DNA from 4 places in the Rhizobium sp. BK289 genome. Region 1 is predicted to be linked to each of the others. Evidence: predicted binding sites of a transcription regulator. Region 1 holds the regulator's gene; each other region holds the start of a gene.
What was found. The regulator PhoB, encoded in region 1, activates phosphate uptake and scavenging genes when phosphate is short. The targets are predictions, from matches to a motif close to TGTCATNNANCTGTCAT.

Region 1 (7,717 bases):
GCACAGATATGATGACCGACCTGCAAGTGCACCTGAAATTGCGGCAAGCGTTTTTGCACGTTGGAAACGGGGCTGGCGGCACTAAGGCGGGTAAGATCAAATGGCAAGCAGATCGAGATACTTTTGGGAGCGCTCCGTTAACCTTCATCATTAGCCGTAATAGCTAAATTGCGGCAGGCATTGGCTGTTCACGCAAGTTTTCATCACGCCGTTCCTTGACGGAAGGAATAGGTTATAGGATACCGCTAGATATCCTGCACTTTGCGGGAGCAGTGGAAAGCGGATAAGATGCCGCGAAAAGGAAAATATTGGAACGTTCACCCCGCTTGAAAGAGCGCCGGACGTTTCAGCGCAGTGGCAAGGTATCGAGCATGTATCGCGCCCTCACACGCGACATCGAGGTGGTGGTAGAGCCGTTTTATCTGGAGGAGCAATCCGATCCGGACGACGATCGTTATGTCTGGGGATATCGCATCGTCATCTCCAACCATTCGAAGAAAGCCGTCAAGCTGGTGACGCGCTATTGGCACATTACCGACATGAACGGCATCGTGGATGAGGTGACGGGACCCGGCGTGGTCGGCGAGCAGCCGCACCTGAAGCCCGGCGATACCTATGAATATTCTTCGGGCTGCCCGCTGGACACGCCGTCAGGCATGATGTTCGGCCATTACCAGATGGAAACGGACGACGGGGAGCAATTTCATGTCAAGATCCCCGCCTTCTCCCTCGATACGCCAAACCTGCTGCGCACGCTGAACTGAGCCGCTCCACGTGCAGCGTCAAGCTGCTTCTATTTCCGACACTTCGAAACGATAGGTCGTCGAGCAGAACTCGCAGGTCACGGCGATTTCGCCATTGTCCTGGCTTGCCTCGATCTCTTCGGCCGTGAAGCCCTTTAGCACACCCTTCAGCTTATCACGCGAGCACGAACAGCGATCGAAAACCGCCTTCGGCTCGTAAACGCGCACGCCGCGCTCGTGGAAGAGGCGATAGAGGAGCCGTTCGGTGCCGACCTGCGGATCCGTCAACTCGTCGGCATCGATGGTTTCCACCAGGCTGCGCGCTTCCGCCCAGGCATCGTCCTCGACGTGGTCGCGCATGCCGGTATCGCCATCACCGCCATGCAGGTCCGGCTGGCGCATGCGCTCAGGCGCTTCGGGCAGAAACTGCGCAATCAGGCCGCCGGCGCGCCAACGGTGACGCGGCTTGCCGTCGCTATCGCGATCGAAGAGTTCGGCGGCACCCAGGCGCACGCGTGTCGGGATCTGTTCAGACTGGCGGAAGTAGGTGCCGGCAATCTCCTCCAGCGAGGCGCCATCAAGCGCGACAATGCCCTGATAAGGCTGGCTGAAGCGGCCCTGATCGATGGTGAAGGCGAGCACGCCCTTGCCTAGCAGCTGCTCAGGCTCGGTTCTGCCTTCCGCAACTGCCTTGGCCAGCGCCTCTTCGTCGAAACGCGCGTAGGCCCGAACGTTTTCCGGCGTTGAGAAATCGGCGACCAGAAGGTCGACGGGACCGTCGCCCTTGGTCTGCACGGTGAACTTGCCTTCGAATTTCAGCGACGTGCCGAGCAGGACGGTCAGGACGATGGCTTCGGCGAGCAGCCGCGCGACCGGCGCCGGATAGTCGTGCCGGGCGAGAATGGCGTCCAGCAGCGGACCAAGTTGCACGGCACGGCCGCGCACATCCAGACCTTCCACCTGGAAGGGGACAACGTGATCGTCACCGGCGAAATCGAACTGACCCAGCGAGGCGGCATTTTCTGCCATTAGCTTACTCCTGCAGCATGACGCCGAAAAGTGAGAGCGGTTTTCGGGCGCCGTCATGCTCTATTCTTTGATTCTAGACCGGATTCAGGTCCTAGGTCGCTTCGACCTAGGACCATCCGGCTCTAGGGCCCGCGCCCTTGAGACGCGGCTTGATATCTTCAGATCGCGCCCAGGCACCAAGCAAGAATCGACTTTTGCGCATGAAGGCGGTTTTCCGCCTCATCGAAGACAACGGATTGCGGGCCATCGATCACCTCGTCCGTCACTTCCTCCCCGCGATGGGCGGGCAGGCAATGCATGAACAAAGCGTCTTTGCCGGCCTGTGCCATCAAAGCCTTGTTGACCTGATAGGGCTGGAAGACGTTGTGACCGCGTGCCCGGTGCTCCTGATTCATGGAAACCCAGGTATCGGTTACCACGCAATCGGCGCCGGCGACCGCACGGTCTGCATCATGCGAGAGCATGATTTCGGCGCCCTCGTTGCGGGCCCAGTTCAGATAGTGATCCTTCGGCTCGGAACCAAGGGGTACCGCCATATTCATGCGATAGCCGAAGCGTGCCGCACCTTCGATCAGCGAATGCAGCACGTTGTTGCCGTCGCCCGTCCAGGCGAGCGTCTTGCCCTTGATGGGGCCGCGATGCTCTTCGAAGGTCATGATATCAGCCATGATCTGGCAGGGATGCGTATCGTCGGTCAGCGCATTGATGACCGGAACGGTCGCATGTTCAGCGAGCTCCAGCAGGCGGGAATGATCGGTCGTGCGGATCATGATCGCGTCGACATAGCGCGACAGCACCTTCGCCGTATCGCCTATCGTTTCGGCGCGGCCAAGCTGCATTTCCGTGCCGGAGAGGAACAGCGTCTCGCCGCCCAGCTGACGCATGCCGACATCGAAGGAAACGCGGGTACGGGTGGACGGCTTCTCGAAGATCATCGCCAGCATCTTGCCGGCGAGCGGCTTGTCGGCCGTGCCAGCCTTCTGCGCGCTCTTTCGGACGATCGCATCGTCGATGATATTGCGCAGATCGGCAGCCGGGACGGCAGAGAGATCGAGAAAGTGTTTCGGAGAAGCCATGTCCTTACCTGTGCTCCAGAAAAAACAATAACGCCCGCGTGGGGCACGCATAAGCCCTTAAATCGGCATCGATTTATGGAAAGCTTATGCGATTCCTAAATGTTACTGCGCCCTTGCGCGTCGCCTCGACGCGCGGCGCAGTAATCGCCCCATCTACGGGCGTTGAACTCAAGCCGATTTTTTCGTGCGGGCAGCGCGCGCACGCTCGGCGGCTCGCTCCAGGCGAGCAAGACCTTCGCGTGCTTCTTCGGCTGTAACGACCAGCGGCGGCAGCAGGCGGATGACGTTGTCGCCGGCCGGAACGCCGAGCAGATGCTCGGCACGGATTGCCTGCAGCAGCTCTCCCTGCGGAATGGCCGCCTTGATGCCGAGCATCAGGCCTTCACCGCGAACGTCCTCGATGATATCGGGAAAGCGGTCCTTGAGCGAGGCGAGCCCCTGGCGGAACACCAGGGCGACATCGCGCACATGCTGCAGGAAGCCTTCGGCAAGCACGATGTCGAGAACGGCATTGCCGACCGCCATGGCGAGCGGATTGCCGCCATAGGTCGAGCCGTGCGTTCCCGCCTTCATGCCTGAGGCGGCTTCCGCCGTCGCAAGGCAGGCGCCGAGCGGGAAACCGCCGCCGATGCCCTTGGCGACCGCCATGATATCCGGCTTGATCCCGGCCCATTCGTAGGCGAAGAGCTTGCCCGTGCGGCCGACGCCACACTGTACTTCGTCGAGGATCAAAAGCAGGCCGTGCTCATCGCAGATCTCACGCAGTCCGCGCAGGAACTCGTTGGTCGCGGGACGAATGCCGCCCTCGCCCTGAACTGGTTCAATGAGGATTCCAGCCGTCGCATCCGTAATGGCGGCACGCACGGCATCGAGATCGCCGAACGGCACCTGATCGAAACCCGGCGCCTTCGGACCGAAGCCTTCGATATACTTCTCCTGGCCACCGGCGGCGATCGTCGCGATGGTGCGGCCGTGGAAGGCGCCTTCGAAGGTGATGATATGGAACTTTTCGGGATGCCCCTTGGCAAACTGATAGCGCCGCGCCGTCTTGATGGCACATTCCAGCGCCTCCGCGCCCGAATTGGTGAAGAACACCTTGTCGGCGAATGTCACTTCCGTCAGACGCTTCGACAGCTTTTCCTGGCCCGGTACTTCATAGAGGTTGGACAGGTGCCAGACCTTGTCGGCCTGCGCCTTCAATTCGGCGACCAGATGAGGATGGGCATGACCCAGCGAATTGACTGCCACGCCGGCTGCGAAATCGAGATAGCGCTCGCCGTTTTCGGTAACCAGCCAGACGCCCTCGCCTCGCTCGAACCGCAGCGGAGCGCGCAGGTAGGTGTCGTAAAGCGGCGTGGTCTCGGCCATGGCCATGTCTCCTGATCACAACTTTAAGGACCGATCGCTTCCATTTGATGAAACGGGCCCGAAAAAATCAAAAATGCCGCCTTGCGGCGGCCTGGGCACTATTGATGTTTTGCACCGCGATGTCAACAAAACTGCCGTTTTAGCAGGTGCGAGAAAGCGCTTGCCGGCAAAAGAGACGGCTTCGGCGGCTCCTATTGCAGAAATGCCACGCCGGGGCAGCAAGTTGGGGAAAACCTCGAAATCGATTCCTCAAGATTCCCGCGACTCTTGTCACGGAGTCAGCCTCACACTAGGTTAAAAAGCAATTGCTAGACTGCATGCGGCGGAACTAGTCACCACAATTTTAGAGCGTTTCGCGCCTCGTTCCCATGCGAGGCAATGGTGAGGGATTCTGCCATCGGAAACGCGACAGCGGAGACAGGGCATGAATTGGACAGACGAACGCGTCGAGAAGCTGAAAAAGCTATGGTCCGAAGGGTTGAGCGCCAGCCAGATCGCTGCGCAGCTCGGTGGCGTGAGCCGTAATGCCGTTATCGGCAAGGTACATCGCCTGAACCTTCCCGGCCGAGCGAAGGCCGGCGGCACGGCAACCGCGACGCGCACGCCGAAGCGCAGTGCTGCAGCACCCCGCGCCACGAGCTACGGATCGCGCGTTGCAACACGGACGGTCGTCACCCGCCAGCAGGGCGTAACCATGCTGAAGGAAGAGATCGAGGTCGATTCCGTCAACGAAATCCAGTATCGCCCGGCTGCGAACGTCGTCGTTCCGATCTCCCGCCGCCTCGGCCTGACGGAGCTGACGGAGCGCACCTGCAAATGGCCGGTCGGCGATCCGCTGAAGGACGATTTCCACTTCTGCGGCAATGACAGCCCGGATTCGTCGCCCTACTGCACCTATCATCAGCGCATGGCCTACCAGCCAGTGCATGACCGCCGGCGCAACAACGGCTGAAAGTGACAGCAAGACAAAGAGCAACAGGCCCCTCGAGGCCCGTTTTTCTATTTCCGCCGCTCCTGCATAATTCCTTAAACCGGAATCGATTTAAGAGAAAATTATGCAGCATTTCAAGATGTTACAGCGACCTTAACGCGTCTTGAAAGACGCGTGGAGCTGTAATGTTGATACCCGAGCGGCAAGCCGCTCAGGCTTCCATGGAATAGCCCGCGCCGCGAACGGTACGGATGACATCCTGCATATTGGAGAAATTGAGCGCCTTGCGCAGGCGGCCGACATGGACGTCGACCGTGCGTTCGTCGACATAGATATCGTGACCCCAGACGCCGTCGAGCAGCTGCGAGCGCGAGAAGACGCGGCCGGGCGAGGACATCAGGAATTCCAGCAGGCGGAATTCCGTCGGCCCCAGCCGCACTTCGCGGCTCTTGCGGTGAACGCGATGAGTTTCGCGATCGAGCTCGATATCGCCGCAACGCAGCACCGTGGAGAGCACCTCCGGACGGGCACGCCGCAGCATCGCCTTGACGCGGGCCATCAGCTCCGGCGTCGAGAACGGCTTGACGACATAGTCGTCCGCGCCGGTCGAAAGCCCGCGCACGCGCTCGCTTTCCTCGCCGCGGGCCGTCAGCATGATGATCGGCAGGCGCTCCGTCTCCGGCCGCATGCGCAGCCGGCGGCAGAGCTCTATGCCCGATACGCCGGGGAGCATCCAGTCGAGGATCAGGAGATCGGGGATGCGCTCCTGGAGACGCAGCTCAGCCTCATCGCCTCTTAGGATCGTGTCGACCTCGAAGCCTTCGGCCTCAAGATTGTAGCGCAGCAGAACGCTGAGCGCTTCCTCGTCTTCTACAACAGCAACTCTCGGAACCATGCGCTTATGGTCTCCTTTCTTCACTTCCAGATTATTCCGTCACCGCGCCGACGGTATTGGCGGTATCATCCTTCGGACGCTCGCCTTCGGGCTGAGCGCCGGTCGCCATGTAATAGATCGTCTCGGCGATGTTGGTGGCATGGTCGCCGATGCGCTCGATGTTCTTGGCGCAGAAGAGAAGATGCGTGCAGGTGGTGATGTTGCGCGGATCTTCCATCATGTAGGTCAGCATCTCGCGGAAGAGCGAGGTGTACATGGCGTCGATTTCCTCGTCGCGCTCACGGATCGATACGGCCTTGTCGGGCGAACGGGTGGCGTAGACATCCAGAACTTCCTTGAGCTGGCTCAGTGCCAATTCGGAAAGGTGTTCGATGCCGCGGGCGAGACGGCGCGGAACGCCGGTGCCCTGCACGGCGATGACGCGCTTGGCGGTGTTCTTGCCGAGATCGCCGACGCGCTCCAGATCGGAAGCGATGCGGATCGATCCCATGATTTCACGAAGGTCGGCTGCCATCGGCTGACGGCGGGCGATGGTGACGATCGCCTTGTCGCCGACTTCGCGCTCGGCATGGTCGAGAACGACGTCGTCGGAGATGACCTTCTGCGCAAGGGCAGCATCGCTTTGGACCAATGCGCGTACGCTGTCGCTGACCATCTGCTCGGCCAGGCCGCCCATTTCCGCAATACGGCGCGTCAGGAACTTCAGGTCTTCGTCATAGGCAGAGAGAATGTGTGTGGAGACCATTTTTCTATCCTCAAGGTGAACTGTGTGAAAGGGGCCGCGCGCTTGATATCATCAACCAAAACGGCCCATGATGTAATCCTGCGTGCGGTAATCGTCGGGATTGGTGAACATTTTATCGGTGTCGTTCTCCTCGACCAGATGGCCGAGATGAAACATTGCGGTGCGCTGCGAAACGCGGGCGGCCTGCTGCATGGAATGCGTCACGATGACGATCGTGAAGTTTTCCCGCAGCTCGTGAATGAGATCCTCGACCTTCGCCGTTGCGATCGGATCGAGCGCCGAGCACGGCTCGTCCATCAAGATGACTTCCGGACTGACGGCAACGGCGCGCGCAATGCACAGACGCTGCTGCTGACCGCCCGACAGGCTGGTGCCAGCATCATGAAGCCTGTCCTTGACCTCGCCCCACAGGCCCGCCTTCTGCAGGCTGGTCTCGACGATATGATCGAGATCGGCCTTGGAGCGATGCAGGCCATGGATGCGCGGCCCGTAGGCGACATTTTCGTAGATCGACTTCGGAAACGGGTTGGGCTTCTGGAAGACCATGCCGACGCGGGCGCGCAATTCCACGACATCGATGCTGTTGTCGTAGACGTCCTGATCGTCGAGCGTAATCTTGCCGGTGACGCGGCACGTGTCGATCGTATCGTTCATGCGGTTGAGGCAGCGCAGGAAGGTGGATTTGCCGCAGCCGGAAGGGCCGATGAGGGCCGTCACCGTATTGGCGCGAATCTTCAGGTTGACGTCGAAGAGCGCGCGCTTGTCCCCGTAGAAGACCGAAACGTCCTGGCCGATCATCTTGTAGGGGATCGTGGTCATCTTCTTGGCCAAGGCTCTTTCGCTTGCCGCTTCGCTCATCATGTTCATTTCTCGGCCCTCCCTTACCAGCGCCGCTCGAAGCGGCGGCGCAGCAGGATGGCGCCGATGTTC
Region 2 (7,717 bases), on a different contig from region 1:
ACAGATGCTCGCTGATCGTCGATCCGTCGGTCAGCATCGTCAGGGAAGGATTGGAAAAAAGCGCAAGGGCCGCCTTCTTGTCATCCAGGATCTCGTCGGATTCGACGATGATCGTATCGGCTCCCGCAGCAGCGTCGGCTGCACCTTTCGGCATGGTGAGCACGCGGGAATCCGAGACATGCATGGTGCCGAGCAGCCATGACGGCTTCAGGCCGGGCTTTTCGATCTTCCAGAAGATGCCCTTGCCATTCTCCACCTTGTCGCCGGCGGCGATGATGGAGGCATATTTGGCTGGATCGGTCTTTTGAAGTTCGGCCATGAGATCCTTGCCGCCGCAGCTATCGGAGATTGCGCCTTCCGCATGCGCCTGCTGCAGCGTCAGCATCGTCGCGATCAGCAGGATCGCCAGCATCAACGGAATAGCCGTGGCAAGCCAAAGCAGGATATCGCCGAGTGCCGGTTTCGTCGACCGCATCGTCCTGGATCCGAGGGCAGAAATCATCAAAATCTTCCGTTCGCAGAGGCGTGATCCCTAACGCTCGAAAGCGGCTTTCGGGAGGCATGCCGAGACATGGTTCTGCTTTATGCGCACGAGACGGAGATTTCCTTAACGCAAGGAGTTAATCTTTTCTTACACGTGCGAACAGGCCTTACGCGCGGGGATGAGCGCGGTCGTAGACCTCGAGCAGGCGTGAGGAATCGACGCCTGTATAGACCTGCGTCGTCGAGAGGCTCGCATGGCCGAGCAGTTCCTGGATCGTGCGCAGGTCGCCGCCGCCGGCGAGCAGATGGGTGGCGAAGGAATGGCGCAGGGCATGCGGCGTCGCCGTATCCGGCAGGCCGAAGGCGCTGCGCATTTTCTGCATGCCGTGCTGGATGATGCCCGGCTGCAGCTTGCCGCCGCGCGCACCGCGAAAGAGCGGACCGTCCGCATCGAGATGATACGGGCAAATCGCCCGGTAGTGGCCGACCGCTTCGACAACGATCGGCAGCAACGGCACCAGCCGGGTCTTGTTGCCCTTGCCGGTGATGCGCAGCGAGGTTGCGCCCGGCGGAAAATCCTGCGGCTTCAGATCCAGTGCTTCGGAAATGCGCAGGCCGCAGCCATAAAGCAGGGTCAGCACCGCCGCATCGCGCGCGGCGATCCATGGTTCCTCGTGCAGCTGCGCCTCATCGCTGACGACAGTGATCGCCTGCTTGTCGGAGAGCGGCTTGGGAAGCGATTTCGGCTGCTTCGGCGAACGCACGGCGGCGGCACCGGCGGCGTTGACCAAACCCTTCTTTTCGAGGTAGCGCAACAACGAACGAAGCCCGGCAAGATTGCGCCCGAGCGAGCGCGCGCCGGCTCCATCCTTGCGGCGCGCGGCAAGAAAGGCGCGGAAGTCGGCGGGGCGCAGGTCGCGAATATCGGCGATCGTCGCCGGACCGCCGAGATGGCCGGTGAGAAACGTCAAAAACTGCCGCGTATCGCGCTCATAGGCATTCAACGTGTGAGCCGCGAGCCGTCGTTCCCGGCCGAGTGCGTCGAGCCAGCGGCCGCGCTCCGCCATCAACCCTGGGTCGGCGATGATCAACAACTCGTTCAGTGGAAAACCCCTTGAAATTCGGATTCCTTCTGCCACTTTGAAGGAAGGAAGGTTATGGAATCGCTAACTTTCCCGCTGCTTCCGGCGCGTTTTCCTTCGTGCTACGGGGATGCAGCTCGACTTCAATGAAACTGCATATGGTCGATTCCGAATCTCGGATGGTTCGCCTTCCATATGCGAGGCGCTTGTCATGCTTCGATCATATTCGATTGCGATAGAATATTTCCCAACCATTCAGGACACTTCATGGCACGCCGCGGGTCGATAACTGCACTGGGACAGATTGCAGAAGCAATCGCTTTGGTGTCCCAGGGTCAGCCCGGGCATATTGTCGATACTCTGATCGCAGAGCGCGGGCAAAAAATCGTGCGCAATCCGCTTTGGCCGTTCATGCGCCCGTTTCTCTACACGCTGCTGCGCTACAACAAGGCGATCGAATTCGCCGATGATGTCGCCAAGCTTTCGGGCTTCCAGTGCTTCGAATATATGAGCGACTTGTTGCGGCTCGATATCGGCGTGACCCATGCCGACCGCATTCCCGCTTCGGGCGGTTTCATCCTCGTCAGCAATCACCCCACAGGCATTGCCGATGGCGTCGCTGTCTTCGATCTTCTGAAATCGCGCCGGCCCGATATGATGATCTTTGCCAATCGCGATGCGGTACGCGTCAACCCGCGCTTTGCCGAGATGATCATCCCTGTGGAGTGGCGCGAGGAATATAAGAGCAAGCCAAAGACGCGCGAGACGCTGCAGCTGACCAACCGTGCCGTGGCGGAGGGCAAGGTCACCGTGCTCTTCCCATCCGGCCGTATCGCCTATTGGGCGAACGGCAAGCTGAATGAGCGGCCGTGGAAGACCTCGGCCGTGGGTCTGGCGCGCAAATACAATCTGCCGATCCTGCCCGTGCATCTGACGGCGCGCAATTCCGGCCTGTTCTACTGGTTCGCCAAATGGTCGACAGAGCTGCGCGACATGACCGTCTTCCACGAGCTGCTCAACAAGCGCGGCGACCGGTTCGATTTCCTTGTCGGCAATCTCATCCCCGTCGAGCATCTGGACGGCGACGTCAACGAGGTGACGAAGGCGCTGGAGAAGCATACGGTCTTCGATCTTGCAGCGGATGGAAACGCAACCTTCTCGCCGCTTGTGCCCCCAAAGCAGGATGAACCCCTGGTTTCGCATTCTCTTTGACAGGGGAATCGGCTAAACCGCGTGGCATGCAGCTACGCTCCATGTTTGCCCGGAATTATCGTTCCCTGCGCTCGATCCGCATGGATCTTTCCGATGTCAATCTGTTCATCGGCGAGAACGGGGTGGGCAAGTCCAATCTCTATCGTTCGCTGCAGCTCGTGCAGGCGGCGGTTCGTGGCCGGCTGGCGCATGAAATCTCCAGCGAAGGCGGGATGTTCTCGGCCATGTGGTCGGGCAAGCGGCGTTCGCATGAGTCCCCTCGTATCCGCTTCGATATCGAGCTGCTCGACATGGAACGGGCGGCGACGTTCCGTTACTGGATCGAAGCGGGCATGCGGCCGCCCTGCGCCTCCGCCGGCTTTCCGCTGGAGCCGCAGGTCAAGGCCGAGGAGCTTTCGGTCGAGACCGGGCGGCGGCCGGTGACGATGATGAAGCGCGACGGGCCAGGCATTTCCGTGCGCGGCGTGAGCGGCCGCATGCAGCCGCATCCCGAGAACGCCCTGACTTCCGAAACGGCGGTCGCGTTGCTGGGTGATGCCGGTCATTTTCCCGAGGTCGGCACGTTCCGGCGCGCCGTTGACGCCTGGCGATTCTACCACGGCTTCCGCACAGATCGCGGCTCGCCGCTGCGTGCGCCTTGCCTTGCCGTGACGTCTCCCATGCTGGATGAGGATGGCGCCAATATCGCCGCCGTTTTCGCAACCCTCGTCCATACGCGCGAGGATACTGTCGAGCTGGACCGGGTTCTTGCCGCAGCGCTCGGAGGGGCGCGGCTCGTGGTGCCGGAGCCACAGGAAACGGCGGATTTCGGCCTGATGCTGCCCGAGTTTCCCAATCGCGTCTTCCAGCCGCGCGAGCTCTCCGATGGCCAGATCCGCTTCCTTGGTCTCGCCGCCGCCTTGATGTCCTACCGCCTGCCGCCGCTGATCGCGCTCAACGAGCCGGAGGCGAGCCTGCATCCCGACATGCTGGTGCCGCTTGCCGACATGATCGCTGAGGCCGCAAAGACGAGCCAGATCTGGATCGTTACCCATTCCGAACGTCTGGCCGAGGCCGTGCGCGAACGCTGCGGCGCGAAGCCGCGCCGGGTGATCCGTGAGGACGGCTCCACCTGGATCGACGGCATGAGGTCGACTGGCGAGATCGATGATGACGACGAGTAGCGGCAATCCGGGTTTTCTTTTTTGTCTGTCCGGGGCATGGTCTGGCGCAATGAGCAAAGATTCTTCCGATCTGTTCGGTGCGCTTTTCGAGGCGGCGCCCGCGAAGTCTATGATGAGCCGTACGGTTCCCGTTCTCGTGCCGATGCCGGCGCCGCGGGCCTATTCCTATGCCGTGCCCGAGGGATTGGCGGTGGAGCCGGGTTCGGTCGTGCAGGTGCCGCTCGGGCCGCGGCAGGTGATCGGCGTCGTCTGGGATGGCGAGGATGATGGCGGTGTCGATCCGAAGAAGCTTCGGCCGATCAGCCATGTGTTCGATTGTCCGCCGCTCGGCAAGCATATGCGCGATTTCATCGATTGGGTTGCCGCCTATACGCTGTCGCCGCCGGGGCTGGTGGCACGCATGGCGCTTCGAGCGCCGGCCGCCTTCGACCCCGAACCGATGATCGAAGGCTTGCACTTCATCGGCGGGCAGCCGGAGCGGCTGACGCCGGCTCGCGCCAAGGTGATGGAGATTGCCGCCGATGGATTGTCGTGGACACGCACTGGGCTTGCGCATGCGGCGGGTGTGTCCACCAGCGTCGTCGACGGGCTGATCGCGCAGGGCATTTTCGAGACCATCTTCCTGCCGCCGCCGCCCGTCGTCGCCAAACCGGATCCCGAATTCACCGCGTCGCGGCTGCAGGGGCCGCAGAAGGATGCTGCCGATGAGATCCTGGCCGATGTCCGCAAGGGCGAGTTCGCGGTTTCCCTGATCGACGGCGTTACCGGCTCCGGCAAGACGGAGGTCTATTTCGAGGCCATCGCCGAAACGCTGAGGCGTGGCAAGCAGGTGCTGATCCTGCTGCCGGAAATCGCGCTGACGGCAAGCTTTCTGGAGCGTTTTCAGGATCGCTTCGGCGCCAAGCCGGCCGAATGGCATTCCGATCTTGCGCCGCGCATGCGCGAGAAAGTCTGGCGCCAGGCGGTCACCGGCGAGGTGCGGGTCGTGGCCGGGGCGCGTTCGGCGCTCTTCCTGCCTTTCGAGGATCTCGGCCTCATCATCGTCGATGAAGAGCATGACCCTGCCTACAAGCAGGAGGATCGCGTCTATTATAATGCGCGAGATATGGCCGTGGTGCGCGGCCGCATCGGCGATTTTCCCGTGGTGCTGGTGTCGGCGACCCCATCAGTGGAAAGTCAGGTCAACGGCCAGAGCGGGCGCTACACGACAATCCACCTGCCGACGCGCTTTGGCGATGCGGCTCTTCCCGACCTGCATCTGATCGATATGCGCCGGCATGCGCCAGAGCGCGGGGGCTTCCTTTCGCCCGTGATGATCCGCGCGATCGGTAAGACGGTTGCCAAGGGCGAGCAGGCGCTGCTGTTCCTCAACAGGCGCGGCTATGCGCCGCTGACGCTCTGCCGCGTCTGCGGTCATCGCTTCCAGTGCCCGCAATGTTCGAGCTGGCTGGTGGAGCACCGCTTCCGCAACCAGATCCAGTGCCATCAATGCGGCTATGCCGAGCGCACGCCGGAGGCCTGCCCCGAATGCGGCACGCTCGACCATCTCGTTGCCTGCGGTCCGGGCGTCGAGCGTATCGCGGAAGAGGTGGAGCGGCATTTCCCCGAGGCGCGGACGATCGTGCTCTCCTCCGACATCATGGGCGGCGTCAAGCGGCTGAGACTGGAGCTCGACGCCATTGCCAAGGGCGAGGCTGATATCGTCATCGGTACGCAGCTCGTCGCCAAGGGACACAATTTCCCGCTGATGACGCTGGTCGGCATCGTCGATGCGGATCTTGGCCTGGCGAATGGCGATCCGCGCGCCGCCGAGCGGACGTTCCAGCTCCTGTCGCAGGTGACAGGACGCGCCGGGCGAACCGGCCTCAAGAGCCATGGTCTGCTGCAGACCTACCAGCCGCAACACCCGGTGATGCAGGCGATCGTCTCGGGCGATGCCAGCGCCTTTTACGAGCGGGAGATTTCGGAGCGGGAGAGGGCCATCTTGCCGCCCTTCGGCCGGCTCGCCTCGATCATCGTCTCGGCCGACACGAGGCAGGATGCCGAAACCCACGCCCGCGGCATGCGCAATGCGGCGCCGCAGGTTTCGGGTATTTCGGTGCTCGGTCCGGCAGAAGCGCCGATCGCGCTGGTGCGCGGCCGCCATCGCTTCCGCCTGCTCGTGCATGGCCGGCGCAATTCCGACATGCAGGGTTTTCTGCGCGCGATGCTGGCGCAATCCCCGAAGGAGCGCGGCTCCGTGCAGGTGCAGCTCGATATCGATCCGCAAAGCTTTCTGTGAGGCTACCAATTCGGCTCGATTTTATCGTCTGGCGACTTCGAGACTGTTTGTTCCAACTCATGAGACAGCTTTCGCAGGCCCTTCGGAATAGCGCCGAGTACGGGGTCGTCAAATCGAAGATGCGGCAGATAACGGCCTATCATGTTTGCGACCGCATGAGCCTGCGCTTCATCGCGGAGTTTCTTCAGTGGGTCACGATCTTCCCGGCGTGAAAGCCAAAGCTTGTGCAAGGCAAAACTTCTGGGATCGGGGCACGTATATTGTACGGGGTAGCCGCGTTCATCAAGGACAATGGCCGCCACTTTAGGGCTATTAACCAGCCATTGCAGGCCCTCTATTTCGACGGCAGCCAGATCATCCTCATTCTGCCCAATACTGGCGGGCCTTGAATTGCTGATGGGATGCGATGGCATGGGGCCGATCAAATCGACAAGATATCCATCCTTGTTTGCCGCGCGGAAACTCCGCTTACCAAGTGAATGAAAGGATTTGTCGGCAGTGCGTAGGATACCCATCAACCCTTCCGCGCCGATATTCCTTCGCAAAAGATTGAGGTTTGTTCGCGCGTCGAAAAGCAGATCGATGTCGCCGGTTGCGAGGAGACCGCTCTCGATCCTGATGCCGCCAAGTCTCTCATAGAGAAAAAGCGCATTCGTGCCGACAATATCCAGAGCGCTACCGATAAGATCGGCCCTATTGAGCGCCCGCAGAATACGCGCGGTTGTTAATGGCATTCTGCCAAGTCGCATAGCTCGATTGATAGCCGCCATTTCGTCGAGCTTGGTTGATAATGTGGCCAAGTGCTGCCGACGTTCGTTTCTTCCCTCATGAAATTGGTGGTAAGTTTGCTCAGTGTCGGAAGAGCGTGGGCCAAGTGATTTCCATGCGGTCTTTGCCTTGCGATAAAGGTAGTCGCGTCCGGAAACTGTTTTCCACGCCATGGCGCCTGCAAATCGATGGGACAACTCGGCATTTACGGCAAGCCACGCCTCGAACAGCTGCTCCGTATCGATGGTCTGCCTTATTTGATCGCTCTTTAATTCGCTGAAATAAAACAATTTATCCCTTTTGGAAAAATATCTTGCTAAAAGGGGATAAATTCTCCTCCGCAAAGAGGCGGCGTCAGCGGCAAATTATCCCCTTTCCTCAAGAATAACATAAAAAAAGGGATAATCTACGTATTTTCAAAACATTAACGCAGTTACATATATCCTGCGACGAAGTGCTTTCATTCCGTATTCCCTCTTCCTGCGCTTCATGCCATATGTCGATCTCCTCCTGTGATTGATTTGATTTGGGCTGATTTGAGGGCGACCGATGGAGCTTTATTTTCCGACAGAATTCGGCGAGCGGCTTGCCTATTGTTCGGCTGCCGCCACGGCGCTGATCGGCCTCTTCCTGATGTTTGCGCCGGGTTACACCTACCGCTTCCTCAAGCTGCAGGTGAAGGAAGGGCGATCCGAAGCTTATGCCGAGGCGCGCTCGGCCGGCGGCTT
Region 3 (7,717 bases), on a different contig from region 1:
CGCTCTCAAGTCCTCGGGCATCAAGACGATCACCGACGCCAAGGGCAAAAAGCTCGGCTATGCCGATCCGGACTCCACCTCGGGCTACCTCGTTCCGCTGACGCAGATTCCGAAGACCACCGGCGCCCCGAACGACAAGTTCTTCGCCTCGACCCAGTTCAACGGCGGCCATGAGAACAACTTGCTTGCCGCTTACGACGGCAAGGTCGACGTTGCAGTCGACGACTCCTCGGGCATCGGCAATTTCAAGGATGGCTTCACCTCCGGTACCTTCCGCAAGGCCGTCGACAAGGGCACCGTCGACCCGAACAAGCTCGTCGAAGTCTGGCGCTCGCCGCTGATCCCGAACGGCCCGCTCGTCGTTCGCAACGCTCTCGGCACAGAATGGCAGACCAAGCTGGCCGACTTCTTCTTGAAGCTGCCGACCACCGACGCCAAGTGCTTCAACGCCATCGAAGGCGGCGACTTCAAGGGCTACGTCAAGGTTACCCCGGATTTCTACAACGCCGTTATCGAAGTCCGTAAGGCTGCCATCGGCGGCTGATCTGCATCCCGATAATGGGGCGGCCGGCAACGGCCGCCCTTTTGCTATTCACACCCCTTTGCGATTCACAAGGGCAGGACTTCATGACGATCGCCGATACGCACCCGAACATGCAAAGCGCACCGCAGAGCGCCAAGGAGATCGGCGACGCCTGGAGCAAAATGGTGGCTCGCCGCCGTCTTTACACCGGCATCGGTCTGGTGATCCTGCTCGTTGCCTTCGTCAGCTCGGTGCGCTTCGCCGATGAAAACAACGCCGGGCATTTCTTTGACCGCCTGCCGCATCTCTTCGATTTCCTGAGCTGGCTCATTCCAAAGGACTGGGCTGACGTCTACCGCGCGCTCTTCGACCTGCCGAGCCCGAACGGGGCCAATGGCACCGGCGGCGAGGAGTTCAATTTCCCGCTTGGCCGCGTCTATGTCTGGGGCGATTTCTACATCCCCGAATATTTCGAGCTGATGATCATCACGATCAATGTCGCCCTGGTATCGACCATCATCGGCGTCGTCTTCGCCGTGCCCTTGAGCTTCTTCGCCGCCCGCAACATGTCGCCATCCAATCCGATCCGGCTGGTAACGAAGCGCATCATGGAGCTTCTGCGCGCCTTCCCGGAAATCGTCATCGCCGGCCTATTTTCCGCGATCCTGTCGATCGGTCCCATCGCCGCGATCATCGCCGTCGGCCTGCATACGATCGGCGCGCTCGGCAAGCTCTTCTACGAAGTCGTAGAGAATATCGACATGAAGCCCGACGAGGGCATGCGCGCCGTCGGCGCGAGCTGGAGCGAGCGCGTCCGCTTCGCCGCCCTGCCGCAGGTGCTGCCGAATTTCATGTCCTACGCACTGCTGCGTCTGGAGATCAACGTTCGTGCCTCCACGATCATCGGCGCCGTCGGCGGCGGCGGCATCGGCGAGGAGCTGAAACTTGCGATTTCGCGCGGTTTCGGCGCCAAGACATTGGCGCTGGTGCTACTTCTCTTCCTGACGATCATCGCCGTCGACCAGTTTTCCGCATGGCTCCGCCGCCGTCTGATCGGCGAACATGCCTTCCTTTTGCAGCATTGAGGTTGACCATGTCCATCATCGACGCCGGCCGCATGCAGGAAATCGAAGCGCGTTACCCGGAAATCCTTCACCGGTCCTTCCGCCAGCGCTTCGGTGCCCTGATGATTTTCATCGGCATCATCCTCTACGGCATCTATGCAGTCTGGTTCTTCGATCTGCCGAAAGTCATTTCAGAAGCACGTTGGGAGCGCGTCGGCATCTATCTCAGCGAATGGGTGAGCTATGACGTGCAGCCGGAATTCCGCATCTCCGGCGACAAGATCAGCATCAAGTATCCGCGCTTTTCGCCGCTGGGCGACAATCCGAACCCGGACTGGGTGAAGACCAACCCCGATGGTAGCATGACCGTTTCCGTCAGCGGCTCACGCCGCATGGTAACCGTCACCAAGACGCAGGCGATCGTGACCGCGCACGGCATCACGATTCCGATCGATATTACCGGCGATGTACCGAAAATCGTCGGCTCAGAGCCTGTTCCCAGCTGGATGACCGTCTATGACGACAATATCCTGGTCGATCTCGGCTTTGCTGGCGATGCCAGCATTTCCACCGACCGCGTGAAGATCCGCAAGCGCTTTCTAGGCTGGGCCAACTTCGTCTTCGATACGCATTCGCCCTTCTTCGACAAGCCGGTAAGCGAAGTCATCAGCCTGATCGTTTCGGGCCCGCGGCTCGATCCTGCACAGTCCAATCTCTCGCTGGCATTCGACAATATCTGGAACAATGGCGCCTGGCAGCATGGCGACGTCTGGACCAAGCTGTTCCAGACGATCGTCATGGCCTTCCTCGGCACGCTGCTCGGCTCGCTCGCCGCCTTCCCGCTTGCCTTCATGGCGGCCCGCAACATCACGCCGAACCGGTTGCTCAACCAGGTACTGAAGCGCTTCTTCGACTTCTTGCGCTCGGTGGACATGCTGATCTGGGCGCTGTTCCTGACACGCGCCTTTGGCCCCGGCCCGCTTGCGGGCAGCGGCGCCATCTTCCTCACGGAGACGGGCACGCTCGGCAAGCTCTATTCCGAAGGCTTGGAGAACATCGACAACAAGCCGCGCGAAGGCGTGAAGTCCACCGGTTCGTCGACGATCCTCGTGCATCGCTACGGCATCATGCCGCAGATCGTGCCCGTCATCGTCAGTCAGACGCTCTACCAGTGGGAATCGAATGTGCGCGGCGCGACCATCATCGGCGCCGTCGGCGCCGGCGGTATCGGCCTCAAGCTTTGGGAAGCGATGCGCACCAATGCCAACTGGGAAAACGTCGCCTACATGGTGCTGTTGATCCTGATCGTCGTCTTCCTGTTCGATGCCGCATCCAACGCCTTGCGCTCGCGGCTGATGGGCGCGCGGGTGAATTAAAAAGATCGGTAAAAAATCGTTTCCCATCATCATTCTGTCACGGGAATCCGGTAGCGCAGGCCGGCAAGACCGTAGCGCTCAAACCGGCTTTAGCCGGATTCGAACCGTTACTGCCTTGCTGCTCTTGCGGTTTGTCGCAAATCACCCAACAGTGTCTCGCGCAGCCGATTTTTCCAAGGAATGCAGCCTTGCGCTATGCTCTCTATTTCACGCCGCCCAAAAACGATCCGTTGACATCTCTCGCCGCCCGCTGGCTGGGACGCGATGCATTTTCCGACGAGATTTTTTCCGACAAGGCCATCGGCCCCGTGCCAGCAGGCCATGCCGAACTGACGGCCGATCCGCGCCGCTATGGCTTTCACGCCACGCTGAAGGCACCATTCGAGCTTGCCGCTTCGGTGACCGAGCGCGATCTTCTCGAGGTCGCTGCCGAATTCGCCTCGCAGGCCAAGGCTTTCACCATTCCGGAGCTCGTACTCGGCCAACTCGGCCATTTCTTCGCGCTCGTTCCCGGTTCCGCTTACCAGCCGCTGCAGGATTTCGCCTCCCGTGTGGTAAAAACCTTCGAGCCGTTTCGCGCACCGCTTTCGGACCATGACATCGCCCGGCGTAAGCCGGAGGGCCTGACCGAGCAGCAGCGTGCCAATCTGCTGCGTTGGGGCTATCCTTATGTCAATGACGAGTTCCGTTTCCATATGACCTTGACGGGACGCGTCCCTGCCGAGCGCCAGGCCGAGATGCACGACGTTCTGCGCGAGCGCTTCGCCGACCATACCGGCAAACCGCTCGACATTTCCGGCCTCGCCGTCTTTATCGAAGAAGAGCGGGGTGCTCCCTTTACCGTCCGTTCATGGCTGCCGCTTGCCGGCGCCTAAAATGAAAGAGCCGATATGACCAAAGAAACCGTCCTTTCCAACGCCCGCATCGTCCTTGAAGACAAGATCATCGAGGGCTCCGTGCTGATCCGCGACGGTCGCATTGCCGCCATTTCCGAGGGCAAGTCCAATATGGGCGAGGATTTCGAGGGCGATTATCTGATCCCCGGTCTGGTCGAGCTGCACACCGACCATCTGGAAGCCCATTACTCGCCGCGTCCGGGCGTGCGCTGGAACAAGACGGCGGCGATCCAGGCGCATGACGCCCAGATCGTCACCTCGGGCATCACGACAGTATTCGACTGCCTGCGCATGGGCTCGGACGCCGATGACGGATTTGAAAAGGGCGAGATGCGCGACATGGCAGACGCCATCCAGGCGGCCCAGCGTGAAGACCGCCTGCGCGCCGATCACCTGATCCATCTGCGCTGCGAAGTCTCCTCCGACAATGTTCTCGACCATTTCGAAGATTTCGAGAAAGATCCTTACGTCCGCCTGGTCTCGCTGATGGACCATGCTCCGGGCCAGCGCCAGTTCCAGACCATGGATCAGTACATCTTCTACTATCAGAAGAAGCGCGGGCTCAGCGACGAGGCCTTTGCCAAGTTCATCGCCAAGCGTCAGGAAGAATCGGCCAGGTACGCGAAGCCGAGCCGCGACGCTATCTCCAAGGTCTGTGCCGAACGTGGCATCACCGTTGCAAGCCACGACGACGCGACGCTCGCCCATGTCGACGAGGCCATCAACTACGGCGTTCGCCTTGCGGAATTCCCGACCAGCATCGACGCCGCCAAGGCTTCGCATGGCGCCGGCATGAGCGTGCTGATGGGCGCGCCGAACATCGTGCGCGGCAAGTCGCATTCGGGCAATATCGCGGCCCGCGATCTCGCCGAGCTTGGCGTACTGGATGTGCTTTCCTCCGATTACGTGCCGCTCAGCCTGCTGCATGCGCCTTTCATCCTCGCGGACGAAGTCGAGGGCATTTCGCTGCCCCAGGCGATTGCCATGGTGACGGCGACGCCGGCAAGGACGGTCAGCCTCAATGACCGCGGCCGCATTGCCGAAGGGCTGCGGGCGGATCTCGTGCGCGTACGGCGCGATCACGGCGTGCCGGTCACGCGCTCGGTTTGGCGGGAAGGACGCCGGGTCGCATGAGCCCGGACGCCAATATCAAGCCGGCTAATCTCGGCCTGACGGAAGCGACAGCAGGCACGCTCGCTGTCGTCGTCGGCCCGAGCGGCGCCGGCAAGGATACGCTGATGAATCTGGCTGCCCGGCATTTTGCCGGCCGGCCCGATGTCCACTTCGTGCGCCGCGTGATCACCCGCGATGGCGATGCCGGCAACGAAGACCATAGAAGCGTTTCGGAAGTGGATTTCGATGCGATGGAACAGGCGGGCGCCTTTGCCGTCTCCTGGGAAGCCCACGGCCTGAAATACGGCATCCCGGCCGAAGTCGCCGAGGAACTTGCGCGCGACAATCTGGTGATCGCCAACGGCTCGCGCTCGGCGCTGCACCGCTTCCAGGCCGCATTTCCGCGGCTCAAGGTCATCAACATCACGGCTACGCGCGAAGTGCTGGCCGAACGGCTGATGGCGCGCGGACGCGAGAGCCGCGAAGACGTGCTGAAGCGCCTGGAAAGAAGTGCGCTGACCGTCCAGGGCAGCTACGACGTTGTTGATATTGACAATAGCGGGACGCTCGAAGAAGCTGAACGCGCCATTATTTCGGTGCTGGAAGCGCTGGTTGGGAAGTAGGCGGTTGTGTCACGCCCGGATTATCGCAGTGAATTCGTAGCTACGTCGGGTCGCGAAACTCTCCCCACCTCATGCTGAGGTGCCTTGGCGCGCAAGCGTCAAGGCCTCGAAACAAGAGGTGGCCCGGTAGAGTATCTTCACCCGCCCCCGTGGTTTGAGGCTTCGGCCCTTCGACAAGCTCAGGAGCCTCCGCACCTCACCATGAGGGCTGATCTCCTCGATGCACCCAATGCAGCTTCAGTGCGCCTCATCCCAATTATGGGCAGCGCGCGCGTCGACCTTCAGCGGCACGGCCATATCGACCGCTGGCATGGCGGCGTTTTCCATGACCGAGACGATGATCGGCGTGGTGCGCTCGACATCGGCGTCCTCGACTTCGAAGATCAGTTCGTCGTGAACCTGCAGCAGCATGCGGACGCGATCGCCCAAGCCGGCCGAAGCCAGTGCCGGCTCCATCTTGATCATGGCGCGACGGATGACGTCGGCAGCTGATCCCTGGATCGGCGCATTGATCGAGGCGCGCTCGTTGAAGGCGCGGACGGAGGGATTGGACGAGCGGATTTCGGGGAAATGGATGCGACGGCCGAAGATGGTCTCGACATAGCCCTTGTCGCGCGCCGCCTGCTTGGCGCCCTCCATGTAATCGCGGATGCCCGGGAAGCGCTCGAAATACCTCTTGATGTAGTCGCCGGCTTCCGAGCGCTCGATCGAGAGCTGGTTGGCAAGGCCGAAGGCAGAGATGCCGTAGATGATGCCGAAGTTGATCGCCTTGGCGCGGCGGCGCACTTCGCTCGGCATGCCGTCCACCGGCACACCGAACATTTCGGAGGCCGTCATGGCGTGAATGTCGATGCCGTCCTCGAAGGCCTGCTTGAGCTGTGGGATATTGGCGACATGCGCCAGCACGCGCAGTTCGATCTGGCTGTAGTCTGCCGAGACGAGCTTGTGGCCCGGTGTCGAAATGAAGGCCGTGCGGATCTTGCGGCCTTCCGCCGTGCGTACCGGAATATTCTGCAGGTTCGGCTCGGAGGAGGACAGGCGCCCCGTCGTGGTCGAGGCCAGCGAATAGGAGGTGTGAACACGCTTCGTCTCGGGATGGACATAGCTCGGCAGCGCATCCGTATAGGTGGATTTCAGCTTGGTGAGCTGACGCCAGTCGACGATCTTGCGCGGCAGTTCGAAGCCGGCGGCCGCCAGATCCTCCAGCACCTGCGCCGAGGTGGACCATTGCCCGGTCTTAGTCTTGCTGCCGCCGGCCAATCCCATCTTGCCGAAAAGGATGTCGCCGAGCTGCTTCGGAGAGCCGATATTGAAGCGTTCGCCAGCCAGATTGTAGATCTCGTCCTCGAGAGCGGCGGCGCCCTGCGCCAGCTCGCCGGAAAGGCGAGAGAGGATCTGCCGGTCGATTGTGATACCGCGCTCTTCCATGTGGGCAAGCACCGGCACCAGAGGCCGTTCCAACCGCTCATAGACGACAGAGAGTTTTTCTGCCGCAAGTCGTGGTTTCAGCACCAGCCAAAGACGCAGCGTCACATCGGCATCCTCGGCAGCATAGGCCGTGGCGCGGTCGATATCGACGAGATCGAAGGTGACGTTGGACTTGCCGCTGCCGGCCACATCCTTGTAGGCGATCGGCTTATGGCCGAGCCAGCGTTCCGAAAGGCTGTCCATGCCGTGCGTGGCGTTGGAGCCGCCGTCGAGCACGTAGGAGAGCAGCATCGTGTCGTCGAACGACTTCATCTCGATGCCGTAGCGCTTCATCAAAAGGTAGTCGTATTTCAGGTTCTGCGCGATCTTCAGGATGGAGGCATCTTCAAGCAGATCCTTCAGGCGCGCCAGCGCATCGCGAACCGGAATCTGATTGTCGGCCAGGCCACCGCCCAGCAGATCGCCGACACCGGTCTTGTGGCCGAGCGGTACATAGGCGGCGCGGATGGAAGAACCCGAGGGATCGTTGCGGTTGTCGGCGATCGCCAGCGAGAAGCCGACGATTTCGGCCTGCATCGCATCGAGCGAGGTCGTTTCGGTGTCGAAGGCGACGATGCCGGTTTCGCGCGCATCCGCGATCCATCGGTCGAGCGTGGCGATATCGCGGATGGTCACATATTTCGAATGATCGATC
Region 4 (7,717 bases), on a different contig from region 1:
GCCAGATCGGATGACTATAAAAAATATGCATAAAAATCAATGGCTTGTATTTGTGGTATAGTAAAACCACACATTTTGCCGTCAGCCAAGCCGTAAAATCAGCACTCCGGCGGCGATAATGGCGCCGGCAATATAGCGCCAGATGCTGGAGCGCTCCTTCAAGACGACGACGGAGATGATCAAAGCAAAAAGGATCGATGACTCGCGCAAGGCGGCAACCATCGCCACCGGCGCCTTCGTCATCGCCCACAATGCCAGTCCGTACGAGGCGATCGAACCGCCGCCGCCGATAAACCCGCGCCACCAGTTATACCGGATGTGGGCGGCGACCGCACCGACACCGCGTTGCGAGATCGCCCAGGCGAAAAGGAGAATGGGAGGCAGTAGCGCCATCCATAGGGTATAGGAAACCGAATTGCCCGATATCCGGGCGCCGACGCCGTCGACATAGGTATAAGTCGCGATGACGACGGCATTGGCAAGCGCAAGCATGATGGCCCGGCGTCCACCCTTCCGTGCCTCGAAGGCCAGCGTCAATATGCCGGCGCAGATCGTCATCGTGCCGATCAGCGCGCCGCCCGAGAGCGTCTCCTTGAGGATGAAGCTGCTGGTCGAGACAATGATAAGCGGCGCCACGCCGCGCATCAGCGGATAGACGAGCCCGATGTCTCCGGCGCGATAGGCGGCGGCGACAAGCTGGAAATAGGCAAATTGCAGGATGGCCGAAGCGCCGATGAACGGCCAGGCGGGAGCGGCCGGCAAGGGGAGGAACGGCACCAAGGGGAGCGCTGCAACCGCGCCACCGGCCGACACAAGTGCCGCATCGAGCGATTTATCGGTTCCGGCCTTGATGATCGCATTCCACGTCGCATGCAGCAGGGCGCCGAAAAGAACGAGCGCGATAACGTCGAAAGACACGAAAAACCTCGGAGATTAACGGATCAGGCGCAGATGCTTGGCATTTTGTGGGAGTCAGGCTTTCATATGATCCGCAATACATCAAAAAGCAACGAAATATACTCTGATATAAAGACTTGCCTCATCTCGGCCAAATTCGAGCGGCCGGCATTTGAAGGGGGTTCCTTCTATGTTCCAAATCCCTCTTCCGCACATTATAAGTGGCTAATTTATTGGGGTATGAAGCGCGAACAAATATCGCATGTCCTGTGAACGCGTGAGTAGCATTAGACACCACTTACTTAAAAACGACAGTGCGCTCCGTCGGCGAAAGGCCTGGAGTGGGTCATGGCAAAGCCGCGTGGGTGAAAATCGTGGGCAAAAGGCGACATAACGTCAGCTGAGCTATCGAACTTAGCGGCTAATTCTGCAAATAATGAAAAATATTTCCATTTGATATCACTATGGCTGGCGGACGCCACGTTGAAAAACAAACCTTGTCTCAAGTATAGAAACTGCAAAGTCGCCGAGATTCAGGGTATATCTCCGCACGATCACGAAAATTATTCTGTGGATAATTTATGGGACATCATGTTTTCCATGTTCGCAATCGGTTCTCATTTCAAACGCGACTACATGAGTTATTTCTAATTTATATGCGAATGAATAGAGAACAAAGATTGCATTTCCTGCGAACGTAACTTCGCGGCCTGCGGGAATCTATGCAAACGCTTCAAAAACTGCTTTGAATGCAAGCGTGGGACATGATGCGCAAGGCCTCTATGTCGATAGCATGCCACCTCAATGACAATCATTGGTTGTGTCTAGGGGCTGGAGCATCTTCGATGGCCAGCCTTGGCGCATGGCAATCAGCGTCGGAAAATCAATTCGTCGTCGTCGAAATCGGTGGCCGGCCGGCACGTATAGACGGGGCAGGAGGCTCGGTCCTTGGTGGGAAGGTAATCCTGATAGGCATAGTAACCGACATCGCATGAGTCGGCGTTTGCGACATACCGGTCGTAAAGCGTCATGTTGGGTGTCCTTCTGGCCGGATAGCGCATGATGACCGCGCGCTCGCGGTTGATCACGGCCCTCGCTTCGGCGCAGGTCATGGACATTGAATTATACCGAGATATGGCGAGAGCCGGGGTGGCGGCGGAAGCAATTGCCAGGCCCAACAGCACGATTTTTTTCATCGGAGCAATCCTCCCTGAAGTTGTTATAATACAGTATATACGTGGATGCGGTCGCTGCGGTTTCCATATTTGCGAGAAAACGCAAGTGTGATCGAAGTGGGAGGCTTCGTGATGAACCACGACAATTATGACGATTCCTATATTGCCGATATCCTTCTATCGGTAAGGACCATTGCACTTGTGGGCGCTTCGCCCAATCCTGCTCGCCCAAGTAACGGAGTGATGGCCTATCTTTTGAACAGAGGCTATCGCGTCATCCCCGTCAATCCCGGGCAGGCCGGCAAGGAAATCCTCGGACAATGGGTCTATGCGCATCTGGCCGACATTCCCGAGCCTGTCGATATGGTCGACGTGTTCCGGGCGCCCGAATATCTTCGGTCCGTCGTCGAGGAAGCCATCATGATCGACCCGCGGCCACCGGTCATCTGGGGACAGCTCGGCGTGCGTGATGATGCGGCGGCGGCAAGAGCCGAGGCGGCGGGTCTCAGGGTCGTAATGGACCGTTGCCCGGCCATCGAATATCCGCGTCTGGTCGCCTGATCGGGACGAAGCGTGGCAGACCCCGGCCGATTATCGCGCGAACCCACTGAAATATGGCAAGTTTTTTCCGTGAGCCGAAGAGCATGGCAAAGTTCGCGGTTAACTTTCATGTCCCGGCCGCTATGATCTTCCCAGCACAATAAGTTTGGTGGGAGGGAAGATCATGCCGACGAACAATCCTGGCTTCGACACGCTGGCAATCCATGCGGGCGCGCAGCCTGATCCAGCGACCGGCGCCCGCGCGACGCCGATCTATCAGACGACATCCTTTGTTTTTCAGGATGCGGATCATGCCGCCGCGCTGTTCGGATTGCAGCAGTTCGGCAATATCTATACCCGCATCATGAACCCGACGCAGGCCGTGCTCGAAGAGCGGGTGGCGGCTCTCGAAGGCGGAACGGCAGCGCTTGCGGTTGCCTCGGGTCACGCGGCTCAGTTGCTGGTCTTCCACGCCATCATGCAGCCGGGCGACAATTTCGTCGCCGCCAGTCGGCTTTACGGCGGCTCGGTCAATCAGTTCGGTCAATCCTTCAAGAACTTCGACTGGCGGGTGCGCTGGGCCGATCCAGCGGATCCCGCCACCTTCGAGGCGCAGATCGACGGGCGCACCCGCGCCATCTTCATCGAAAGCCTTGCCAATCCGGGCGGCACCTTCGTCGACATCGCCGCGATCGCAGCTATCGCACATAAGCACGGCTTGCCGCTCATCGTCGACAACACCATGGCTAGCCCCTATCTCATCCGGCCGCTGGAGCATGGCGCCGATATCGTCGTGCATTCGCTGACGAAATTCCTCGGTGGCCACGGCAATTCCATGGGCGGTATCATTGTCGACGGCGGTACGTTCGATTGGTCGGCCTCGGGCAATTATCCGATGCTGTCCTCGCCGCGGCCGGAATATAATGGCATCGTGCTGCACGCGACCTTCGGCAATTTTGCCTTCGCCATTGCCTGCCGCGTTCTCGGCCTGCGCGATCTGGGACCGGCAATTTCGCCATTCAACGCCTTTCTGATTCTCACGGGGATCGAGACGCTGCCGCTGCGCATGCAGCGCCACTCCGACAATGCCCTTGCCGTCGCGCGTTGGCTGAAGGGCCGGGAGAAGATAGCCTGGGTCAATTATGCCGGTCTGGAGGATGATCCGAACCATGCCTTGCAGCAGCGCTACTCGCCGAAAGGGGCCGGCTCTGTCTTTACCTTCGGCCTGAAGGGTGGATATGAAGCGGGCAAGGGACTGGTGGAAGGGCTGGAGCTCTTCTCGCATCTCGCCAACATCGGCGACACGCGCTCGCTCGTCATCCATCCGGCCTCGACGACGCATAAGCAGTTGACCGACGAACAGAAGGTCGCTGCCGGCGCCGGTCCGGACGTTGTGCGCCTCTCCATCGGCATCGAGGACGTCAAGGACATCATAGCCGACTTGGAGCAGGCGCTCGCAAAAGTCTGAAGCCTGAACCGAAAGAAGGCCGAAAAAGCTCGACAGCGCCTTTGACCGCAGCGTATTTCATGTTGTCTCGGTCCGCGATCGCCGAATGGTGATTGCGGGCTTTTGATCTTGGCGAAACGTGATCGACAGGGGACTTGAGTGGCAACCTATCTGCAACTGGATGTCGATGGCGTGGTGCCCGAGACAGGTGCGCCCGCAGCGGATCGTCTCATTTCAGGAGCTCCGATTTTTCGAACCTGGAACCTCGACGAGGCCGATGGCGGCCTTTATGCCGGTGTCTGGGAAGCAACGCCGGGCAAATGGAGGATCGTCTATGACGAGTGGGAGTACTTCCACATTCTCTCCGGCTATTCCATTGTGACAGCTGACGACGGCGAAGCCTTTCATCTGCGTGCAGGCGACCGCCTCATCTTGAAGCCGGGCTTCAAGGGGATCTGGGAAGTCATTGAAACGACTCGCAAGGATTATGTGATCCGTCTCTGACGACGTCGTTGAATCAAAACATGAAGTTCGCGTTCGCCTGCTGCCCGCGGCGGTCCGTTCCGTGCGGATCCGTGATGACCGTGATGATTGCCACAGGTTGTGTCACCGCCGCTTCATTAAACTGTCATCAAACTGAAACAATGCGGCATTAGAGCCATCACTGTCGCCAGGAGGTCGAGGTGGGGTTCCTAACCGATGGGATACTTCGTGCTCAGCTTCTGCCCGCCATCCCTTTCATCACTCTGGGAAGTGAGTTCAATCATGTTGAATCAGAAATTTCGTTCGCTTTGCCTGACTGCAGGCTTCATCGCGGCTATGTCCGTTTCGGCCTCGGCTGCCGACATCACGGGCGCCGGCTCGAGCTTCATCGCTCCGGTTCTGTCCAAGTGGGCCGAAGGCTACAAGGCAGCGACGAACAATGTCGTCAACTATCAGTCGGTCGGTTCGGGCGCCGGCATCAAGCAGCTTCTCGACAAGACCATCGTATTCGGCGCTTCGGACAAGCCGATGAGCGACGCTGACCTCGAGAAGAACGGCATTGCCCAGTTCCCGATGATCTCCGGCGGCATCGTCGTCTCCTATAACGTCGAAGGCGTAAAGCCGGGCGAACTCGTTCTCGACGGCAAGACGCTGGCCGACATCTTCCTCGGCAAGATCACCAAGTGGGACGATGCGGCCATCAAGGCTCTCAACCCGGACGTGAAGCTGCCTTCCACGCCGATCTCCGTCGTTTACCGCGCCGACAGCTCGGGCACGACCTTCAACTTCACCGACTACCTGTCGAAGGTTTCGCCGGAATGGAAGGAAAAGGTTGGCTCGAACACCGCCGTTGAATGGCCTGTTGGATTCGGAGCCAAGGGCTCGGAAGGCGTTTCCACCACCGTCAACCAGACGGCTGGTTCGATCTCCTACGTTGAATATTCCTACGTCGTCGCCAACCACATCGGTTTTGCGAAGATGAAGAACGCTGCCGGCAAGGTTATCGAGCCAAGCCTGGAAACGTTCAAGGCTGCCGCTTCCAACGCCGATTGGGCCAAGGCCAAGAACTTCAACCTGATCATCACCAATCAGCCGGGCGAAAAGAGCTGGCCGATTGCCGCCTCGACCTGGGTTCTGCTCTACAAGAAGCCGGCCGACGCTGCTAAGAACGAAGAAGCGCTGAAGTTCTTCAAGTGGTCCTATGAGCATGGCCAGAAGGACGCGGCCGCCCTGTCTTATCTCGCGGTCCCGGACAATGTTGTCGAGATCGTCGAGAAGTCTTGGAAGACGGACTTCGGCACGAAGTAATTTGTGCTAGGCGAGAAAATTGCGGCGGGCAGGGTTTTTCCCTGTCCGCCTTTCGTGACAGGACAAGGGGAAATCGATGGCTGACGCGACTCAGATGGCGGGCTTTCAGGCTGTGAATACCTCCGCCGCGACCAGAAAATTCCGAATCCAGGATCGGATTTTCTATTTGATGACGCTTGGCTCGGCTGTTCTTGTCGTGCTTCTGCTGCTGGCAATCCTCGTGGTTCTTGTCATCGATGCCTTGCCCACATTTCAGACCTTTGGCTTGTCGTTCCTTTGGGGCACCAAGTGGAGCGCGCCGGCCGATATTTATGGCGCCGTGCCTGCCGTCGTCGGTACGCTTGTAAGTTCGTTCATCGCCATGCTGATTGCTGTTCCCCTCGGCATCGGCATCGCCATATTCCTGACGGAACTTTGCCCCGGCAGCCTGCGCCGTCCGATCAGCACCGCCATCGAGCTTCTGGCGGGCGTTCCCTCCATTATCTACGGCATCGTCGGCCTGTTCATTCTGGTGCCGCTGATGCAGAACTATATCCTGCCCTTCCTGATCGCGACGGTCGGCCAGGTGCCGGTGATTGGCCTGCTGTTCCAGCCGCCGGCCCCGGGCGTCGGCCTGCTGACGGCAAGCCTCGTGCTCGCCGTCATGATCCTGCCCTTCATCACCGCAATCTCCCGCGACGTATTCAGCACCGTGCCGCCGATGCTGCGCGAATCCGCCTACGGCATGGGCATGACCACATGGGAAGTGGCCCGCCACATCCTGATCCCCTACACACGCCGCGGCCTCGTCGGCGGCATCATGCTCGGCCTCGGCCGCGCTCTTGGCGAAACCATGGCCGTTACCTTCGTCGTCGGCTCGGTAAGCCGTCTGCAATCGTCGATCATTTCGCCGTCCACCACCATTTCCGCCCAGATCGCGAACAACTTCGGCGATGCCGACGGTCTGCAATTGTCGAGCCTGATTGCGCTCGGCCTGCTTCTGTTCGTCCTTTCCTTCTGCGTGCTTGCCGCAGCGAGGTGGATGATCGGCCGCGGCGACTCGCTCTGAGGGAAAAACCATGGAAAATGCAGTTCGTCAGAATCTCGTGTCGAGGCGTTATACGAAGAACAAAGTGATGATGGCCCTGTCCTTCCTCGCGGCCATTCTCGGTATATTCTTTCTCAGCGTGATCCTTGTCAGCCTGGTTTATCGCGGTGTGTCGGCGCTTAGCCTCGACGTGTTCACCATGTCGATCCCGGCTCAGGGCTCGCGCGGCGGTCTGATAAACGCAATCTACGGCACGGTGCTGGTCACCGGCTGCGCCATCCTGATCGCCGCGCCGATCGGCATTCTCGCCGGCACCTACCTGGTGGAATATGCCAACGGCACCAAACTTGCCGAGGCTGCCAAGTTCATCAACGACATTCTGCTGTCCGCACCCTCGATCATCGTCGGCGTGTTCGTCTACGGCGCCGTGGTCGTGCCCATGCACGGCAACTCCGCCATCGCGGGTATCCTCGCATTGGCGCTGATCGCGCTCCCGGTCGTCAACCGTACGACGCAGGACATGCTGTTGCTGGTGCCGAATGCGCTTCGTGAAGCGACCGCCGCGCTCGGTGCGCCGCGTTGGAAGTCCATGATGATGGTGATCTACCGTTCCGCCTGGACCGGCATTCTCACCGGCATTCTGCTGGCCATCGCCCGCATCAGCGGCGAAACCGCACCGCTTCTCTTCACTGCCGGCTACAGCAAATTCATGAATACGGGCCTGACCGGTCCGATCGCCACGCTGCCGGTTGCCATCAACACGCTTGCCGCCGATGCCGGCGAGGATCTCAAACAACTGGCCTGGGCCGGCGCGCTGATCATCACCGTTGCCATCCTTGC

Region 2: a site for PhoB is predicted at 1,773-1,789, ahead of FHT84_RS06850 (1-acyl-sn-glycerol-3-phosphate acyltransferase). Genes of this name have one in related genera too.
Region 3: a site for PhoB is predicted at 2,988-3,004, ahead of FHT84_RS28855 (DUF1045 domain-containing protein). Genes of this name have one in related genera too.
Region 4: a site for PhoB is predicted at 4,686-4,702, ahead of pstS (phosphate ABC transporter substrate-binding protein PstS). Genes of this name have one in related genera too.

The regions. Positions count from the first base shown of each region.
Region 1 covers NZ_JACHZO010000005.1:291,094-298,810, reverse strand. The annotation lists gene apaG (Co2+/Mg2+ efflux protein ApaG) at 372-764, shown strand; gene FHT84_RS12300 (Hsp33 family molecular chaperone) at 783-1,772, opposite strand; gene argF (ornithine carbamoyltransferase) at 1,931-2,848, opposite strand; gene FHT84_RS12290 (aspartate aminotransferase family protein) at 3,017-4,216, opposite strand; gene FHT84_RS12285 (hypothetical protein) at 4,221-4,514, shown strand; gene FHT84_RS12280 (GcrA family cell cycle regulator) at 4,641-5,168, shown strand; gene phoB (phosphate regulon transcriptional regulator PhoB) at 5,359-6,042, opposite strand; gene phoU (phosphate signaling complex protein PhoU) at 6,074-6,787, opposite strand; gene pstB (phosphate ABC transporter ATP-binding protein PstB) at 6,839-7,654, opposite strand; gene pstA (phosphate ABC transporter permease PstA) at 7,669-7,717, opposite strand, start outside.
Region 2 covers NZ_JACHZO010000003.1:132,251-139,967, reverse strand. The annotation lists gene FHT84_RS06860 (TraB/GumN family protein) at 1-502, opposite strand, end outside; gene FHT84_RS06855 (tyrosine recombinase XerC) at 651-1,586, opposite strand; gene FHT84_RS06850 (1-acyl-sn-glycerol-3-phosphate acyltransferase) at 1,833-2,777, shown strand; gene FHT84_RS06845 (AAA family ATPase) at 2,804-3,940, shown strand; gene FHT84_RS06840 (primosomal protein N') at 3,990-6,221, shown strand; gene FHT84_RS06835 (nucleotidyltransferase domain-containing protein) at 6,224-7,279, opposite strand; gene FHT84_RS06830 (DUF4345 domain-containing protein) at 7,539-7,717, shown strand, end outside.
Region 3 covers NZ_JACHZO010000021.1:73,229-80,945, forward strand. The annotation lists gene phnD (phosphonate ABC transporter substrate-binding protein) at 1-544, shown strand, start outside; gene phnE (phosphonate ABC transporter, permease protein PhnE) at 628-1,608, shown strand; gene phnE (phosphonate ABC transporter, permease protein PhnE) at 1,617-2,963, shown strand; gene FHT84_RS28855 (DUF1045 domain-containing protein) at 3,152-3,838, shown strand; gene FHT84_RS28860 (alpha-D-ribose 1-methylphosphonate 5-triphosphate diphosphatase) at 3,854-4,993, shown strand; gene phnN (phosphonate metabolism protein/1,5-bisphosphokinase (PRPP-forming) PhnN) at 4,990-5,595, shown strand; gene polA (DNA polymerase I) at 5,833-7,717, opposite strand, start outside.
Region 4 covers NZ_JACHZO010000007.1:8,401-16,117, reverse strand. The annotation lists gene FHT84_RS14725 (EamA family transporter) at 82-918, opposite strand; gene FHT84_RS14720 (hypothetical protein) at 1,767-2,093, opposite strand; gene FHT84_RS14715 (CoA-binding protein) at 2,205-2,633, shown strand; gene FHT84_RS14710 (O-acetylhomoserine aminocarboxypropyltransferase) at 2,797-4,080, shown strand; gene FHT84_RS14705 (cupin domain-containing protein) at 4,219-4,563, shown strand; gene pstS (phosphate ABC transporter substrate-binding protein PstS) at 4,879-5,850, shown strand; gene pstC (phosphate ABC transporter permease subunit PstC) at 5,927-6,898, shown strand; gene pstA (phosphate ABC transporter permease PstA) at 6,909-7,717, shown strand, end outside.